DNA from 2 places in the Streptomyces sp. NPDC058534 genome. Region 2 is predicted to be linked to the other one. Evidence: riboswitches for the same ligand, from Rfam matches in the RefSeq annotation. Region 2 holds a riboswitch; the other holds the start of a gene.
The links. Region 2 has a riboswitch for cyclic di-AMP ahead of ACFWR9_RS12845 (transglycosylase family protein). Riboswitches for the same ligand answer to the same signal wherever they lie in the genome.
Positions count from the first base shown of each region.

Region 1: linked by a shared signal. The riboswitch ahead of ACFWR9_RS32930 (C40 family peptidase) and the one ahead of ACFWR9_RS12845 (transglycosylase family protein) in region 2 are both predicted to bind cyclic di-AMP.

Region 1 is NZ_JBHXNW010000071.1:30,999-40,759, reverse strand. Features, by position in the region: gene ACFWR9_RS32975 (LLM class F420-dependent oxidoreductase) at 1-431, opposite strand, end outside; gene ACFWR9_RS32970 (class I SAM-dependent methyltransferase) at 522-1,205, opposite strand; gene bioD (dethiobiotin synthase) at 1,298-2,014, opposite strand; gene ACFWR9_RS32960 (adenosylmethionine--8-amino-7-oxononanoate transaminase) at 2,016-3,302, opposite strand; gene bioB (biotin synthase BioB) at 3,295-4,503, opposite strand; gene ACFWR9_RS32950 (8-amino-7-oxononanoate synthase) at 4,654-5,781, shown strand; gene ACFWR9_RS32945 (DUF397 domain-containing protein) at 5,827-6,057, opposite strand; gene ACFWR9_RS32940 (helix-turn-helix domain-containing protein) at 6,079-6,939, opposite strand; gene ACFWR9_RS32935 (ATP-binding protein) at 7,154-7,660, shown strand; gene ACFWR9_RS32930 (C40 family peptidase) at 7,702-8,175, opposite strand; cyclic di-AMP (ydaO/yuaA leader) riboswitch at 8,178-8,312, opposite strand; gene ACFWR9_RS32925 (hypothetical protein) at 8,697-9,005, opposite strand; gene ACFWR9_RS32920 (ATP-dependent Clp protease proteolytic subunit) at 9,013-9,648, opposite strand; gene ACFWR9_RS32915 (VOC family protein) at 9,751-9,761, opposite strand, start outside.
Region 2 is NZ_JBHXNW010000016.1:70,749-76,114, reverse strand. Features, by position in the region: gene ACFWR9_RS12850 (transglycosylase family protein) at 1-1,056, shown strand; cyclic di-AMP (ydaO/yuaA leader) riboswitch at 1,240-1,406, shown strand; gene ACFWR9_RS12845 (transglycosylase family protein) at 1,410-2,120, shown strand; gene eno (phosphopyruvate hydratase) at 2,413-3,702, shown strand; gene ACFWR9_RS12835 (septum formation initiator family protein) at 3,818-4,300, shown strand; gene ACFWR9_RS12830 (DUF501 domain-containing protein) at 4,349-4,897, shown strand; gene ACFWR9_RS12825 (exopolyphosphatase) at 4,894-5,366, shown strand, end outside.

The sequences.
Region 1 (9,761 bases), on a different contig from region 2:
TGCACCGGGCGCGGCAGGTGCTCCGGGTCGCCGAGCAGCCGCTCCAGCTCCTCGACCGTGTGCCGCAGATGGTCCACCCGCTCCCCGGGCGAGCCGAAGGGCAGCCCGGCCGTGTCGTGCTCCTCCCGTACGTATCCGGTGCCGAGCCCGAGTTCCAGCCGTCCGCCGGTGAGGGCGTCCGTGGTCGCCACCTCCCGGGCCAGCAGCGCCGGGTTCCACAGGCCCGCGTTGAGCACGAACGTGCCGAGGCGGGGCCGCTCGGTGGCCCGCGCCGCCGCCACCAGCGCCGGGAACGGCGCCACCATGCCCAGATGGTCCGGGACCAGGATCACGTCGTACCCCAGCTCCTCGGCACGCCGGCACTTCGCACTCCACTCGTCGCCCGGGGCCGAGACCAGCAGGCTGACGCCGAACCGGAACGGACGCGACATGAACTCTCCTCGCACACCGGGGGCCTTCGGGACACGGGAGTCAATCACCCATGGGCGACGGCCGCCAGCACGCGACCGCCCCCAGGCCGCCTACGCCCCCGCCTCCGGCGGCCGCCAGGCCGTGCCGAGCACGCAGTACGAACTGGGCAGCGCCGGCCCGTGCTCCGGGATCATCAGCCGCCGGTAGGGGCCGAGCGCGAACCCCGCGTCCCGCAGCGCGGCGACCGGATCGCGGGACAGATGGCAGCCGCCGGACAGCGGCGGCCACAGCGTCCGGTCCAGGGCACGCTGGGTGAAGGTCATCATCCGCCCGCCGCCCCGGCCGTGCTCGAAGAACCGCACCTGGCCGCCGGGCCGCAGCACCCGCCGCGCCTCCCCGAGCGCCCGTGGCACGTCGCGGACGCTGCACAGCACGAGCGAGACCACGACCGCGTCGAAGGCCTCGCTCTTGACCGGCAGCGCCTCCGCCGCGCCCGGCGCCACGTCCACCGGTACCCGCGCGCGCAGCGCCGCCTCCACGGCCAACCGCCGCAGCAGCCGCTCCGGTTCGATGGCGACGACCTCCGAGACGGCGCCCGGATAGTGCGAGAAGTTCAGCCCGTTGCCCGCGCCGACCTCGATCACCCGCCCGGACAGCCCGGCCAGCAGCCGCTCGCGGACGTGCCCGATGCCCATCCGGGTCTCGGCGCCCACACTGGCCCGGGCGTAGTAGCGGGCGAACAGCGGATGGTGCACGGCGTCCCGCGGCACCCCGCGGGCGGATCGCAGCGGCATGGGCCCTCCCTCACGAGGTGGTGCTTACCGCGATTGTCCCCCGTACGACCGCCCCGCACCCACCGCACCGGCGGCGGGGCGCGCCGTGCCGCTCAGGGCGCCTCCCGCGCCCCGAAGGCCGCCGCGTCCCACGTGCCGTCCAGCCGGGGCGCCAGCCATCCCGGCGCCGTGGACCGGAAGGCGGCGGGCGGGAGGGCGCCCGCCCCGGCGGGGACGGCGCCGAGCAGCGGGGCGCCGGTCACCTCCGGGAGGTCCGCGAGGTTGCAGCGCGCGGCGAGGTCCGGGGCGCCGGGCCAGCTGCCGATCACCGCACCGGGCAGCTCCAGACCGCGGGAGCGCAGTTCACGCGCGGTCAGCTCCGTGGTGTTGAGCGTGCCGAGGCCCGCCGCCGTCACCAGCAGCACCGGGGCGCCCAGCAGGGCGGCGACGTCCGCCAGCGTCCCGCCGTCCGCGTCGAAGCGGACGAGCAGCCCGCCCGCCCCCTCGACCAGCACCAGGTCGTGCTCGGTGGCCAGCTTGTCCGCGGCCTCGGCCACCTCCGCCGGGCGCACCGGCGCCCGTCCGGCCCGGCGCGCGGCCGTACCGGGCGCCAACGGTTCCGGATAGCGGGCCACTTCGGCCGCCGTCACGGGCCCCGCGAGGCGCGCCACCTCCCGCGCGTCCCCCGGCTCGTCCGGCCCCACGCCCGTCTGCGCGGCCTTCAGCACCGCCACGGACCGGCCGGCCGCCAGCGCCGTCGCGGCGACGGCGGCCGTCACGACCGTCTTGCCGATCTCCGTGCCCGTGCCCGTGATCACCAGTACCGGCATGTCATCCCTCCCCTGCCGCCGCGCACACCGCGCGGGCGATGCGGGCCACGTCCGCGTCGCCCGTGACGTACGGCGGCATGGTGTAGACCAGGTCGCGGAACGGCCGCAGCCACACGCCCTCGCGCACGGCCGCCGCCGTCGCCGCCCGCATGTCGACGGCGTGGTCGAGCTGCACCACGCCGATCGCGCCCAGCACCCGTACGTCCGTCACGCCCGGCAGCTCGGCCGCGGCGGCCAGACCGTCGCGCAGGCCGGCCTCGATCCGCTTGACCTCCGCGAGCCAGTCCTGGCCGAGCAGCAGCCCGATCGACGCGCACGCCACGGCCGCCGCCAGCGGATTGCCCATGAACGTCGGCCCGTGGGCCAGTACCGGCACCTCGCCGCGCGAGATGCCGTCGGCCACCTCCGACGTGCACAAGGTGGCCGCCATCGTCAGATAGCCGCCGGTCAGCGCCTTGCCGACGCACATCACGTCCGGCGTCACCGCGGCGTGCTCCGCCGCGAACAGCGCGCCGGTACGTCCGAAGCCGGTCGCGATCTCGTCGAACACCAGGAGCACGCCGTGCGCGTCGCACGCCTCCCGCAGCACCCGCAGGTACGCGGGGGAGTGGAACCGCATCCCGCCGGCGCCCTGCACCACCGGCTCGACGATCACCGCGGCCAGTTCCTCGGCGTGCCGCTCGATCGTCGACCGCAGATGGTCGGCGTACGTCTCGTCGTACTCGGCAGGTGGTGCGTCGGCGAAGACCTGGCGCGGCAGGGCACCCGACCACAGCTCGTGCATCCCGCCCTCGGGGTCGCACACCGACATGGGCTGCCAGGTGTCGCCGTGGTAGCCGCCACGCCAGGTCAGCAGGCGGCGCTTGCCGGGGCGGCCCAGCGAACGCCAGTACTGGAGGCACATCTTGACCGCGACCTCGACGGACACCGACCCGGAGTCGGCGAGGAAGACGTGCTCAAGTCCATCTGGCGACATATCGACAAGGAGCTTCGCCAGCCGGACGGCGGGCTCGTGGGTGAGCCCGCCGAACATCACGTGGCTCATCCGCTCCAACTGCTCGCGGGCGGCCTCGTTCAGCACCGGGTGGTTGTAGCCGTGGATCGCCGACCACCAGGAAGACATCCCGTCCACCAGCTCCGCCGAGCCGTCCGCGGGACGCAGCCGCACCCCGCTCGCCGACTCCACGACGAGCGGGTCCTGCCGCCCCGGCATGGGGCCGTACGGGTGCCAGACGTGCCGCCGGTCGAGCGCCAGCAGCTCGTCCACCGTCAGCGCGGGCTCAGGCATTGGGCGCGAGATCCGTTCCTGCGCCGCGGCGGCGTACGGCCACCAGATCCGTCCGGGGCTCCTCGGTCCGGGCCGCCGGCGCCGGAGCGCAGACCTCGCCGTCGGCGTGCGACCCGCAGCCCCCGCCTTCCTCGCCGTCCCCGTGCGATCCGCAGCCGCCACCCGCGTGGGATCCGCAACCGCCGCCCGCGGCCGCGGCCCGGTGCTCCGGCAGGGTCACCCGGTCGGCGCCCTCCACCTCGAAGCCGGCGTCCGCGATCATCTCCAGGTCGGCGTGGCCGGCCTGGCCCTCGCTGGTGAGGTAGTCGCCGAGGAAGATGGAGTTGGCCAGGTTCAGGGCCAGCGGCTGCATCGTGCGCAGGTGGACCTCGCGCCCGCCGGCGATGCGCACCTCGACGTCCGGGCAGACGAACCGGGTCATCGCCAGGATGCGCAGGCAGCGCTGCGGCGTGAGGTGCCACTCCTTGGCCAGCGGCGTGCCCTCCATCGGGATCAGGAAGTTCACCGGCACCGAGTCCGGGTCCAGCTCGCGCAGCGAGAAGACCACGTCGACCAGGTCCTCGTCGCTCTCGCCCATGCCCGCGATGAGACCCGAACAGGCGGACAGCCCGGCCGCGTGCGCCTTGCGCACCGTGTCCACCCGGTCGGCGTACGTGTGCGTGGTCGTGATGTCCCCGTACGTCGCCTCGGACGTGTTGAGGTTGTGGTTGTAGGCGTCGGCGCCCGCCTCCCGCAGCCGCTCCGCCTGACCGTCGGAGAGCAGCCCCAGACAGGCGCACACCTCGACGGCCCCGTCCTGCTCCTTGATGGCCCGGATGGTGTCCGAGACCCGGTCCACGTCCCTGTCGGTCGGGCCGCGTCCGCTGGCCACCAGGCACACCCGCTTGGCGCCCCCGGACACCCCCGCCGCGGCGGCCGCGGAGGCCTGGTCGGGCTTGAGCCAGGTGTACTTGAGGATCTCCGCCTTGGAGCCCAGCCGCTGCGAGCAGTAGGAGCAGTCCTCGGGGCACAGGCCCGACTTGAGGTTGACGAGGTAGTTGAGTTTCACCCGTCGGCCGAACCAGTGCCGGCGCACCTTGCCGGCCGCGGCCACCACATCGAGCAGGTCGTCGTCGGAAGTGGCGAGGACGGCCAGCGCTTCCTCGCGGGTCGGCGACTCGCGCCGAAGCCCCTTGTCCACCAGCGTGTTCAGCAGATCCATGAGAGCCGATCCTGTCCTAAGGGGCCGCCCGGGGCCAAGGAGAGTTTGCACAACACTGACAGATCGACGTGTGGGTATTGCCACACCTCGCGGGGGTGGCGGTGCCGCTAGTGTCTGTCCATTGCCTACAAATTCCCGGAGGACCGACTCATGGTGTTCGGCTGGATCGACGAGCAGGCCCGGGCGCGCCACGAGGCGGGACTCGTACGGATTCTGCGCCCCCGTCCGGCCGATTCGCCGCTGCTGGACCTGGCGAGCAACGACTACCTCGGACTGGCCCGGCACCCGGAGATCACCGAGGGCGCGGCCCGGGCGGCGCGCACCTGGGGCGGCGGTGCGACCGGTTCCCGGCTGGTGACCGGCACGACCGAACTGCACGCCGAACTCGAACGCGAACTGGCCGGTTTCTGCGGCTTCGAGGCCGCGCTCGTGTTCTCCTCCGGTTACGCGGCCAACCTCGCCGCGGTCACCGCCCTGGCGCCGCACGGCAGCCTGGTCGTCTCCGACGCGGGCAACCACGCCTCGCTGATCGACGGCTGCCGACTGGCCCGCGGCACGACCCAGGTCGTGGCGCACGCCGAACCGGACGCCGTGCGCAAGGCGCTGGCGACGCACGACGGGCCCGCCGTGGCCGTCTCCGACACGGTCTTCTCGGTCGACGGCGACGCCGCGCCCCTGGCCGCCCTCGCCGGCGCGTGCCGGGAGCACGGCGCCGGTCTGGTCGTGGACGACGCGCACGGACTGGGGGTGCTCGGCGACGGCGGCCGGGGCGCCCCGTACGCGGCGGGCCTCGCGGGCCGGGCGGACGTCGTCGCCACGGTCACGCTGTCCAAGTCGCTGGGCAGCCAGGGAGGCGCGGTGCTGGGCCCGGCCAGGGTGATCGGCCACCTGGTCAACGCCGCCCGGACGTTCATCTTCGACACCGGCCTCGCCCCCGCCGCGACCGGCGCGGCGCTGGCGGCGCTGACCCTGCTGCGCCGCGAGCCGGAACGCGCGGCGCGGGCCCGCGCCGTCGCCGCCGAACTGCACGCGCGTCTGACCGCCTCGGGTCTTCAGGCGGTACGTCCGGACGCCGCGGTGGTCTCGGTGCGCGCGCCCTCCCCGGAGGGGGCCGTGCGGTGGGTAGCCGACTGCCGCGCGGCCGGCCTGTCCGTGGGCTGTTTCCGTCCTCCTTCCGTGCCGGACGGCGTCTCACGGCTCAGGCTGACCGCTCGGGCGGACCTCTCCGGGGAACAGATCGAACGCGCGGTGCGGGTGATCGGTGAGACGCGACCATGAGTCGGCGTGACACGGCCGTGCGTCGTCGGACGTCTCGTGGGGTGGTCAGTCCCGGTGGACCCCGGCGGTGAAGGACGTCCAGCTCTCGGGGGAGAAGAGCAGGGCGGCCCCGGCGGGGTTCTTGGAGTCGCGCACCGCGAGCAGTCCGGCCCAGCGGCCGGCCGACGGCCGGGCCGTCTCCACGCAGTTGTTCGCGCCGGTGCTGTAGCTGCTGCGCAGCCACCGGACGCCGGTCAGATCGGTGCCGGCAGGGATGTTCCGGGGAAGTTCGGACATGGAGCCTGACATGGTGCCTCCTTACGCGCCTGCCGCGGTCGCGGCGATGAAGTCCAACGAGTCCTCGGGCGAAAGGGCATGGATCAGAAGGGCGTTGAAGGCCTCGGTATAGGCCTCTAGGTCTTCTTTCCGTTCGAGGTGCAGGCTACTCGTCAAGTGGTCGAGAACAACCACGTCCAGATCAGAAGTGCTCGAAAAGGAGAAGATTACGAAAGGGCCGGTGACGCCGATGTGCGCCCCGGCGGCAAACGGCAATACCTGGAGCCGGACATGGGGCAGACGCGCCGCCTCCACCAGCCGCTCCAGCTGACGGGCCATCACCCCGGGGCCGCCCACCTGCCGGCGCAGCACCGCCTCGTCCAGCACCGCGCTCAGCTCCAGCGGCGGCTCGCCGCGCAGCACGTCCTGCCGGGCCAGCCTGACCTCGACCAGCGTGTCCAGTCGTTCCTCCGGCATGCCGTCCACGGCGGCCCGCGTCACCTCGCGGGCGTACTCCGGTGTCTGGAGGAGGCCCGGGACCACCGTGGTCTCCAGCGTGCGCATCGCACCGGCCTGGGACTCCAGGCTGATGAAGTCGCGATAGGTGGGCGGCAGCACCCCGCGGTAGGCGTGCCACCAGTGGTGCCGGCCGCTCGCGTCGTCGGAGCGCGCCAGCATCACCAGCAGCCCGCGCAGCTGGTCGTCGTCCACGCCGTAGGCGTCGAGCAGTAACCGCACGTCGGCCGGTTTCGCCCCGCTCGTCCCGGTCTCGATGCGGCTGACCTTCGACTGGTGCCAGCCCACCAGCCGGGCCGCCTCCCCGCTGGTGATACCCGCCGCCGTGCGCAGGGCGCGCAGTTCCGCGCCCAACTTCCTGCGGCGCACTACCGGACCGTGCTGCATGGGCCACTCCCTTACTCCTTATGGGCCGCCCAAATCCGCTCTGCCGTCGCAGAGTTCACCGCTTCGAGCGACAGATATATGCATATCTTGGTGGATCGCCGTCCTTCACGGGCCGGGTGATGGCAGTCTGGCGGCGAAGCACCAGTCCGGGACCGTACTCGAACCATCCGCTCCGTGTCGGACCACGGTCCCGTGAGAAAGGGACGACGTCGCCATGGCAGATCATCTGGAAGCATCCGTCACTCTGCCGAGCGATCCCGCCTCGGTGGCCGCCGCGCGCACCTATGTGGTCGGCACGCTGGTGGAGTGGGGCCTGCCGGCGGACGCCGACGTGTCCGACACGGTCCGGCTCATCGTCTCCGAACTGGCGACCAACGCGGTCCAGCACACGCTCGGGCAGTCGCCCACCTTCACGGTGGACCTCGTCCTCGACTGTGACGAGCGGCTGCGCATCGGCGTCACCGACAGCCATCCGCGTTTCCCCAAGCGCCTGCCCGCCGCCGTGCAGCAGGACAACGGCCGCGGCATGGTGATCATCCGCTGGCTGACGGCCGAATGCGGCGGCAAGCTGCGGGTCCGCCCCACGCGGGAGGGCGGCAAGACCGTCTCCATCGAACTGCCCTGGGTCGCCCCCGGCCCGCCGGCCGCCTCCGAGGGGGTGACGGCGGGGCAGAACGCCGTCATCCCCCTCGGGAGAGCTACTCGACCCCGGGCTGTCTGACCCCGTCCCACTCGACCCCGGGCCACCTGACCCCCCAGGGGCTATTTGACCCGGCCGTACCAGACACTCCCGGTCCAGATCTTCTGCAGGCGCACCACGTCCCCGGTCTTAGGGGCGTGCCAGAGCTTGCCCTTCCCGGCGTAGATGCCGACGTGGTAGACGCTGCGGCCCGAGTGGAAGAAGACCAGGTCTCCCACCTTGCGCTTCTTGGCCGAGATGTGACGGGTCTTGTTGTACTGCTGGGCCGCTGTGCGCGGCAGCTTCTTGCCGGCCTTCTTGAACGAGTACAGCGTCAGGCCGGAGCAGTCGAACCTGCGGGGCCCGACGGCACCCCACCTGTAGGGGGAACCTTTCTTGGAGGCCGCGATCTTGAGGGCTTTCGTCGCATGACTCGCCGCGGCCGCCTCCGAGGCGAAACCGGGGACCACGACGGAGCCGCCTACCGCGGCGAGAGTGAGGGCCGAGGCCGTACCGGCACGAGCCATCAGGGACGGGACACGATTGAGCGCGGACATGCGCAACCCTTCGTCAGCCGCCTGTGAAGGATGACCTGTCGGATTCGGGCTGGCGAAGTTGCCCGGCCGCACGAGTGCGGCTTCACCCCAAGGGCTGCTCGGTCCGGCGCCTCTCCCAACGGAGGCGACCGTTCCTGCGACCCGTCGTGCTCGGGTCCTCCACTCCTGCCGATCCACTTCCCTCGCGACCGGTCGTCCGGGCGGCGGCAGGACTCGGCGTCCGCCCGGACCGCCCCGCCGCTGCGGCGGGGGCTTGTCGTCAGTCACGGATCTTGTCTCGCCGGAGGGAGAATTCCCAACGGAACGTGCCTTTTGTGTTGTTACCCACCACCCACCCGTTCGGGTGGACGCCCCTGTGTTCGAGCCATGGTCGCAGGCGGTGATGACCCCGGGACCAGCGGCGTAGCGGTGAGCGCGGCCGTCCGGACAGGAGGGCCGCGCAACCCGGACCGGTCGTGAACAGGGTGTGTTCCTACGCCGAAAGGCGGTACGTCTTTTGGTCCGTTTCGAACCCGGTCCACTCAACTCTCGGAACCCGGCGGAAGACTGAGGCGTCCCGTCCGCCGCTCGCCGTCCAGCACGCGCAGGGCCCGGGCGAGGGTGGGCGCGTGCAGTTCCCTCTCGCCCCGCGCGTGCATCAGTTCCAGCGCGTCGCGCAGGGCCGCGGCCTTGCCGACCAGCGCCTGGGCGGCCCGCAGTCCCCGGTAGGTGTCGCCGTGCCGCGCGGGGTTGATGCGCCCGAGCAGGTCGACGACGTCCAGGTAGCGGTCGATCAGTTCCGCCTCGGCGCGGGTCAGGGCGGGCAGGGGCGGCAGTTCCGGTGGCAACATCGGCCGTTCACCGGGTGCCGGGCGTCGCGGGCGAGGCGGAGCGGCCGGACACGATCCGGTCCACCAGCCCGTACTCCACGGCCTGTTGGGCGTCCAGGACGGTGTCCCGCTCGATGTCCTCGGTCACCTGCGCCGGACTACGGCCCGTGTGCCGTACAAGGATCTCCTCCAGGCGGGCGCGGATCCGGGTCAACTCCTCGGCCTGGATGACCAGGTCGCTGGCCTGCCCCTCCACGGGTTCGGTGAGCAAGGGCTGACGGAGCACCACCCGCGCTCCGGGCAGCATCGCGCGCTTGCCCGGCGTGCCCGCCGCCAGCAGCAGCGCGGCGGACGTGCCGGCCTGTCCGAGGCAGGTCGTCTCCACGTCGCAGGCGACGTAGCGCATCGTGTCGTAGATCGCCGTCATGGCCGTGAACGAGCCGCCGGGAGAGTTGATGTAGAGGGCGATGTCCCGGTCCGGGGCCTGGTGCTCCAGGTACATGAACTGCGCCATCACGTCGTTCGCGGAAGTCTCGTCGACCGGTGTCCCGAGGAAGACGATCCGCTCCTCCAGCAGCTTCGAGTACGGGTCCGTCGTCCGGGCTCCGACGCTCGTGCGCTCGGTGAACTCGGGCAGGACGTGGCGGACGGACGGTCGGGTCATGGCGAACCCCTCCTTGTGGCGGAGCCCTCTGCGGCTGCACTGGCTCCGTATAAAATGTACAGGACGTACATTGTGAGGGGTGGGAATCGCGTGACCCCGCGATCACTTCCCGT
Region 2 (5,366 bases):
ATGCTCTCCGGGAACGGTCGTCACCGCCGCCCCCGCCAGGCTCCCGCACTGGTCGTCGCCGCCGGAGTGACCGGCTCCGCCATCGCGATCCCGCTGCTCGGCGCCACCGGTGCGCACGCGGCCGGGGCGAACTGGGACCAGGTCGCCGAGTGCGAGACCGGCGGCGCCTGGAGCCAGAACAGCGGCAACGGTTACTACGGCGGCCTCCAGCTGTCCCAGGAGGTGTGGGAGCGCTACGGCGGCCAGGAGTACGCGGCCAGCGCCGACCAGGCCAGTCGCTCCCAGCAGATAAGAATCGCCGAGAAGCTGCACGCGGACCAGGGCATCGCCGCCTGGCCGACCTGCGGTCTGCTCGCGGGCCTGGGCAACGACTCGGGTTCCACGGGCGCCACCGACCTGACCGGTGACGGCTCGTCGGAGGGTTCGCAGGGCCCGGGGGAGGCGAACGCCCCCGAGTCGACCGAATCGACCGCCGACTCCAAGACGCCCGAGTCGACCGAGTCGCCGAAGTCATCGGAGTCGCCGGAGTCGTCCCAGTCGTCTGAGTCGTCCGGTGCATCCGATTCGTCCACTCCGTCCGGCTCGACCGAGGGATCGGAGTCGGACCCCGACGCGTCCGCTTCGTCCCCTTCGCCCTCCTCCTCGCCCTCCTCGTCGTCTTCTGACGCCTCGTCCGATGACACGGATCAATCCGCCAAGCCGGACACATCGCCAGAAAGTGACTCCGCCGCCACCGCCCAACCGGAGGCCACCGACGGCTCGTCCGGCGCGGGCCGGCACCGCGGCGAGAGCGCGGACGAGGGCGGGCCCGTGAAGGGTCTTACGGACAGCACCTCGGGCCGGCACGCCTCGCGTGACGGTGGGTCGCGGGAGGCCGAGGGCGGCTCCTACGTCGTCCGCTCCGGCGACAATCTCTGGGCCATCGCCGACTCCCTTGGCGTCGACGGCGGATGGCGCGCGCTCTACTCCGACAACGAGAAGGTCGTCGGCCACGACCCCGACCACATCCTGCCCGGTCAGACGCTCACGGTCGTGGGCGAATCGGGCGAAAAGTAGGGGGAGTTCGCGTCACGGTTAGAGACTCTATGTCCGTTTTGGATCTCGTGAGAGATAGGTCTCAGAAGCCGTGATCGTCTTTGAAAATCCGCGGAGCGCGTGTCTACGGTCATGACCGCTCGCCACCGCGGGCCCCGACAGCCGCAACGCCGAATCCTGCCAGCGGCCGTACGGGAACAGTCGTCGCGTCAAGCGCCGAAGGCAGGAGCGGGGGACCCAAGGTAAGTGCCGCACCGGGCAGTTCTGCCGGAGTGGCTAGGGGTGGAGCCGAGTTCCGCGAGGAACCCGGCCGGGCAACTCAACCGGCCCGAACCCGACAGCTCACCTCGCAGGCGTCGGTGAGGGGATCAACCATGCTGTTTTCCGGCAAGGGCAAGCACCGTCGTCCGTCCAAGGCCACTCGCGTCATCGCCGTCGCCGGCGTGACCGGTGCCGCCGTCGCCGCCCCGCTGATGGCGGCCGGCAACGCCTCCGCCGCCACCGCGTCCGAGTGGGACGCAGTCGCCCAGTGCGAGTCCGGTGGCAACTGGTCCATCAACACCGGCAACGGTTACCACGGCGGCCTGCAGTTCTCCGCCTCCACCTGGGCCGGCTACGGCGGTACCCAGTACGCCTCCACCGCAGACCAGGCCAGCAAGGCGCAGCAGATCGAGATCGCCGAGAAGGTGCTCGCGGGCCAGGGCAAGGGTGCCTGGCCGGTCTGCGGCACCGGCCTCTCGAACGCCGCGTACACCGGCGGCGGCTCCGGCGAGAGCCAGGACAGCGGCTCGCAGAGCGCGGACAGCGGCCCCACCGCCGACCGCTCCACCGAGCAGAAGGCGTCCCGCTCCGACGAGCGCCCGGCCGTCGAGAAGAAGGCCGAGAAGAAGACCGTCACCACCCCCACCGGCAAGAAGGTCGAGAAGGGTGACGGCGAGTACAAGGTCGTCAAGGGTGACACCCTCAGCTCCATCGCCGAGGAGCACGAGGTCAAGGGCGGCTGGGAGAAGCTGTTCAAGCTGAACGACGACATCGTCGACGAGGCCGACCTGATCTTCCCGGGTCAGCAGCTGCACCTGAAGTAGGCGGCGCCTGCCGCGACTCCCGCCCCGGTGCGTGTTCCCCGTGCGCACCGGGGCGGGATTTTTGCGCCCGGCGCCCGCCCGACGCCCGCCCCGCGCTCGCCCGGCCCATCCGTTCCGGTTTCCGGAAACGTCTTTGTTTCGTTCAGAAACAATTTACGCTCGGTTCTGTCCAGCGGGTGGGCGATCGGCGGGCCGATCGCCCGGAGCCGGTTAGGCTCGGTCCCGCAGAGCCGTCGCGGTCCTGCGGACCCGCGCGTCACACCGAAGCGTCACATTGAAGAAGGAGATGCTCGTGCCGTCCATCGACGTCGTCGTAGCCCGGGAAATCCTGGACTCCCGAGGCAACCCCACGGTCGAGGTCGAGGTCGGCCTCGACGACGGCAGCACGGGTCGTGCCGCCGTTCCGTCCGGCGCCTCCACCGGTGCCTTCGAGGCCATCGAACTCCGTGACGGCGACCCGGGCCGTTACCTCGGCAAGGGCGTCGAGAAGGCCGTCCTCGCCGTCATCGAGCAGATCGGCCCGGAGCTGGTCGGGTACGACGCCACCGAGCAGCGCCTGATCGACCAGGCCATGTTCGACCTGGACGCCACCGACAACAAGGGCTCGCTCGGCGCCAACGCCATCCTCGGCGTCTCCCTCGCCGTCGCCCACGCCGCCTCCGAGGCCAGCGACCTGCCGCTCTTCCGCTACCTGGGCGGCCCCAACGCGCACCTGCTGCCGGTGCCGATGATGAACATCCTGAACGGCGGCTCGCACGCCGACTCCAACGTGGACATCCAGGAGTTCATGATCGCTCCGATCGGCGCGGAGTCCTTCTCCGAGGCCCTGCGCTGGGGTGCGGAGATCTACCACACCCTGAAGAAGGTCCTGAAGAGCAAGGGCCTGGCCACCGGCCTCGGCGACGAGGGCGGCTTCGCCCCGAACCTCGGCTCCAACCGCGAGGCCCTCGACCTCATCCTGGAGGCGGTCAAGGAGGCCGGCTACACCCCCGGCGAGCAGATCGCCCTCGCGCTCGACGTCGCCGCGTCCGAGTTCTACAAGGACGGCTCCTACACCTTCGAGGGCAAGGAGCGCACGGCCGCCGAGATGACCGAGTACTACGCCGAGCTGGTCGAGGCGTACCCGCTGGTCTCCATCGAGGACCCGCTGTTCGAGGACGACTGGGAGGGCTGGAAGACCATCACCGACAAGCTCGGTGACAAGGTCCAGCTCGTCGGCGACGACCTGTTCGTCACCAACCCGGAGCGCCTGGCCCGCGGCATCGAGGACGGCGCCGCCAACGCGCTGCTCGTCAAGGTCAACCAGATCGGTTCGCTGACCGAGACCCTGGACGCCGTCGAGCTGGCCCAGCGCAACGGCTTCAAGTGCATGATGTCCCACCGCTCCGGCGAGACCGAGGACGTCACCATCGCCGACCTGGCCGTCGCCACCAACTGCGGCCAGATCAAGACCGGCGCCCCGGCCCGCTCCGAGCGCGTCGCCAAGTACAACCAGCTGCTGCGCATCGAGGAGATCCTCGACGACGCCGCGGTGTACGCCGGCCGCAGCGCGTTCCCGCGGTTTCGCGTTGCGAACCAGTAAGCACAGCAAGGGCTGAGCGCCGCTCTCGTAGGCAGCGTCGTACGTACGTCCCCGTACTCGGTCCCGTACCGTGTGCGGGGACGTACGCACGTGTGGACGGGAAGCGGGGACAGACATGGCGGTGAAGGACCGGGACCGTTTCTCCACCGCGACCAGGATCCGGATCATCGGGGAACAGACCGCGGCCCGGGTCTACCGCTCGCAGACCAAGCGCCAGGCCCGTCGCTCCCGGCTGACCGGCCGGGCCGCACTGCTCGCGATGGTGCTCTGCTCGCTCGTCGTGGCGCTCGCCTATCCGATACGGCAGTACGTCGCCCAGCGCGCCGAGATCGCCGATCTGCGGCGCGAGCAGCAGGAGACCCGCGACCGGGTCGAGGAGCTGCGCGACCTCAAGGCGCGCTGGCAGGACGACGCCTACGCCGAGCAGCAGGTCCGGCTGCGGCTGCACTACGTGATGCCGGGGGAGACGGGGTTCGTCGTCGTCGACCCGGACGCGGCCAAGCAGGCCCGCGCCGAGTCCGGCGGGGCCGACCGCCCCTGGTACCGGAACGTCTGGGACGGTGTCGACAAGGCCGACGCCGCCGCCCGCCGGCCGTGAACCGACCGCGCCGGCACTGACTCAACAGGAAGACCAGCAGAAGCAGTCATGCAGACTCCCCCGCCGACCACGCCGCGCACCGAGCCCACCGACGCGGACGTGCTGGCCTTCAAGCAGCAGCTCGGCCGTCCTCCGCGCGGCCTGCGCGCCATCGCGCACCGCTGTCCCTGCGGACAGCCTGACGTCGTGGAGACGGCACCGCGGCTGCCCGACGGCACGCCCTTCCCGACGCTGTACTACCTGACGTGCCCGAAGGCGGCCTCCGCCATCGGCACGCTGGAGGCGAACGGCGTGATGAAGGAGATGACCGAGCGGCTGGCCGCCGACCCGGAGCTGGCCGCCGCCTACCGCGCGGCGCACGAGGACTACGTCCGGCGGCGCGACGAGATCGAGGAGCTGACCGGCTTCCCGAGCGCGGGCGGCATGCCGGACCGGGTCAAGTGCCTGCACGTGCTGGTCGCCCACTCGCTGGCGGCCGGTCCCGGCGTCAATCCGCTGGGCGACGAGGCGATCGCGATGCTGCCGGAGTGGTGGCGCAAGGGGCCGTGCGTGTCCCTCAAGGACGAGACGCCCACCGACCAGGAGGACGCCCAGTGACCCGGGTCGCCGCCATCGACTGCGGTACGAACTCCATCCGGCTGCTCGTCGCGGACACGACTGTGTCCGACAGCGCCTCCGGCGCGGGGGCCACCGGTGAGCTGACCGACCTGGACCGCCGCATGACGATCGTGCGGCTCGGCCAGGGCGTCGACCGCACCGGGCGGCTGGCGCCGGAGGCGCTGGAGCGGACCTTCGCCGCCTGCCGCGAGTACGCCGAGGTGATCAAGGAGCACGGCGCCGAGCGGCTGCGCTTCGTGGCGACCTCCGCCTCCCGGGACGCGGAGAACCGCGACGACTTCGTGCGCGGGGTGCTGGACATCCTCGGCGTGGAGCCGGAGGTCATCTCGGGCGACCAGGAGGCGGAGTTCTCCTTCACCGGGGCGACCAGGGAGCTGGCCGGGCGCGACCACCTCGACCGGCCCTTTCTGGTCGTCGACATCGGTGGGGGCTCCACCGAGTTCGTGGT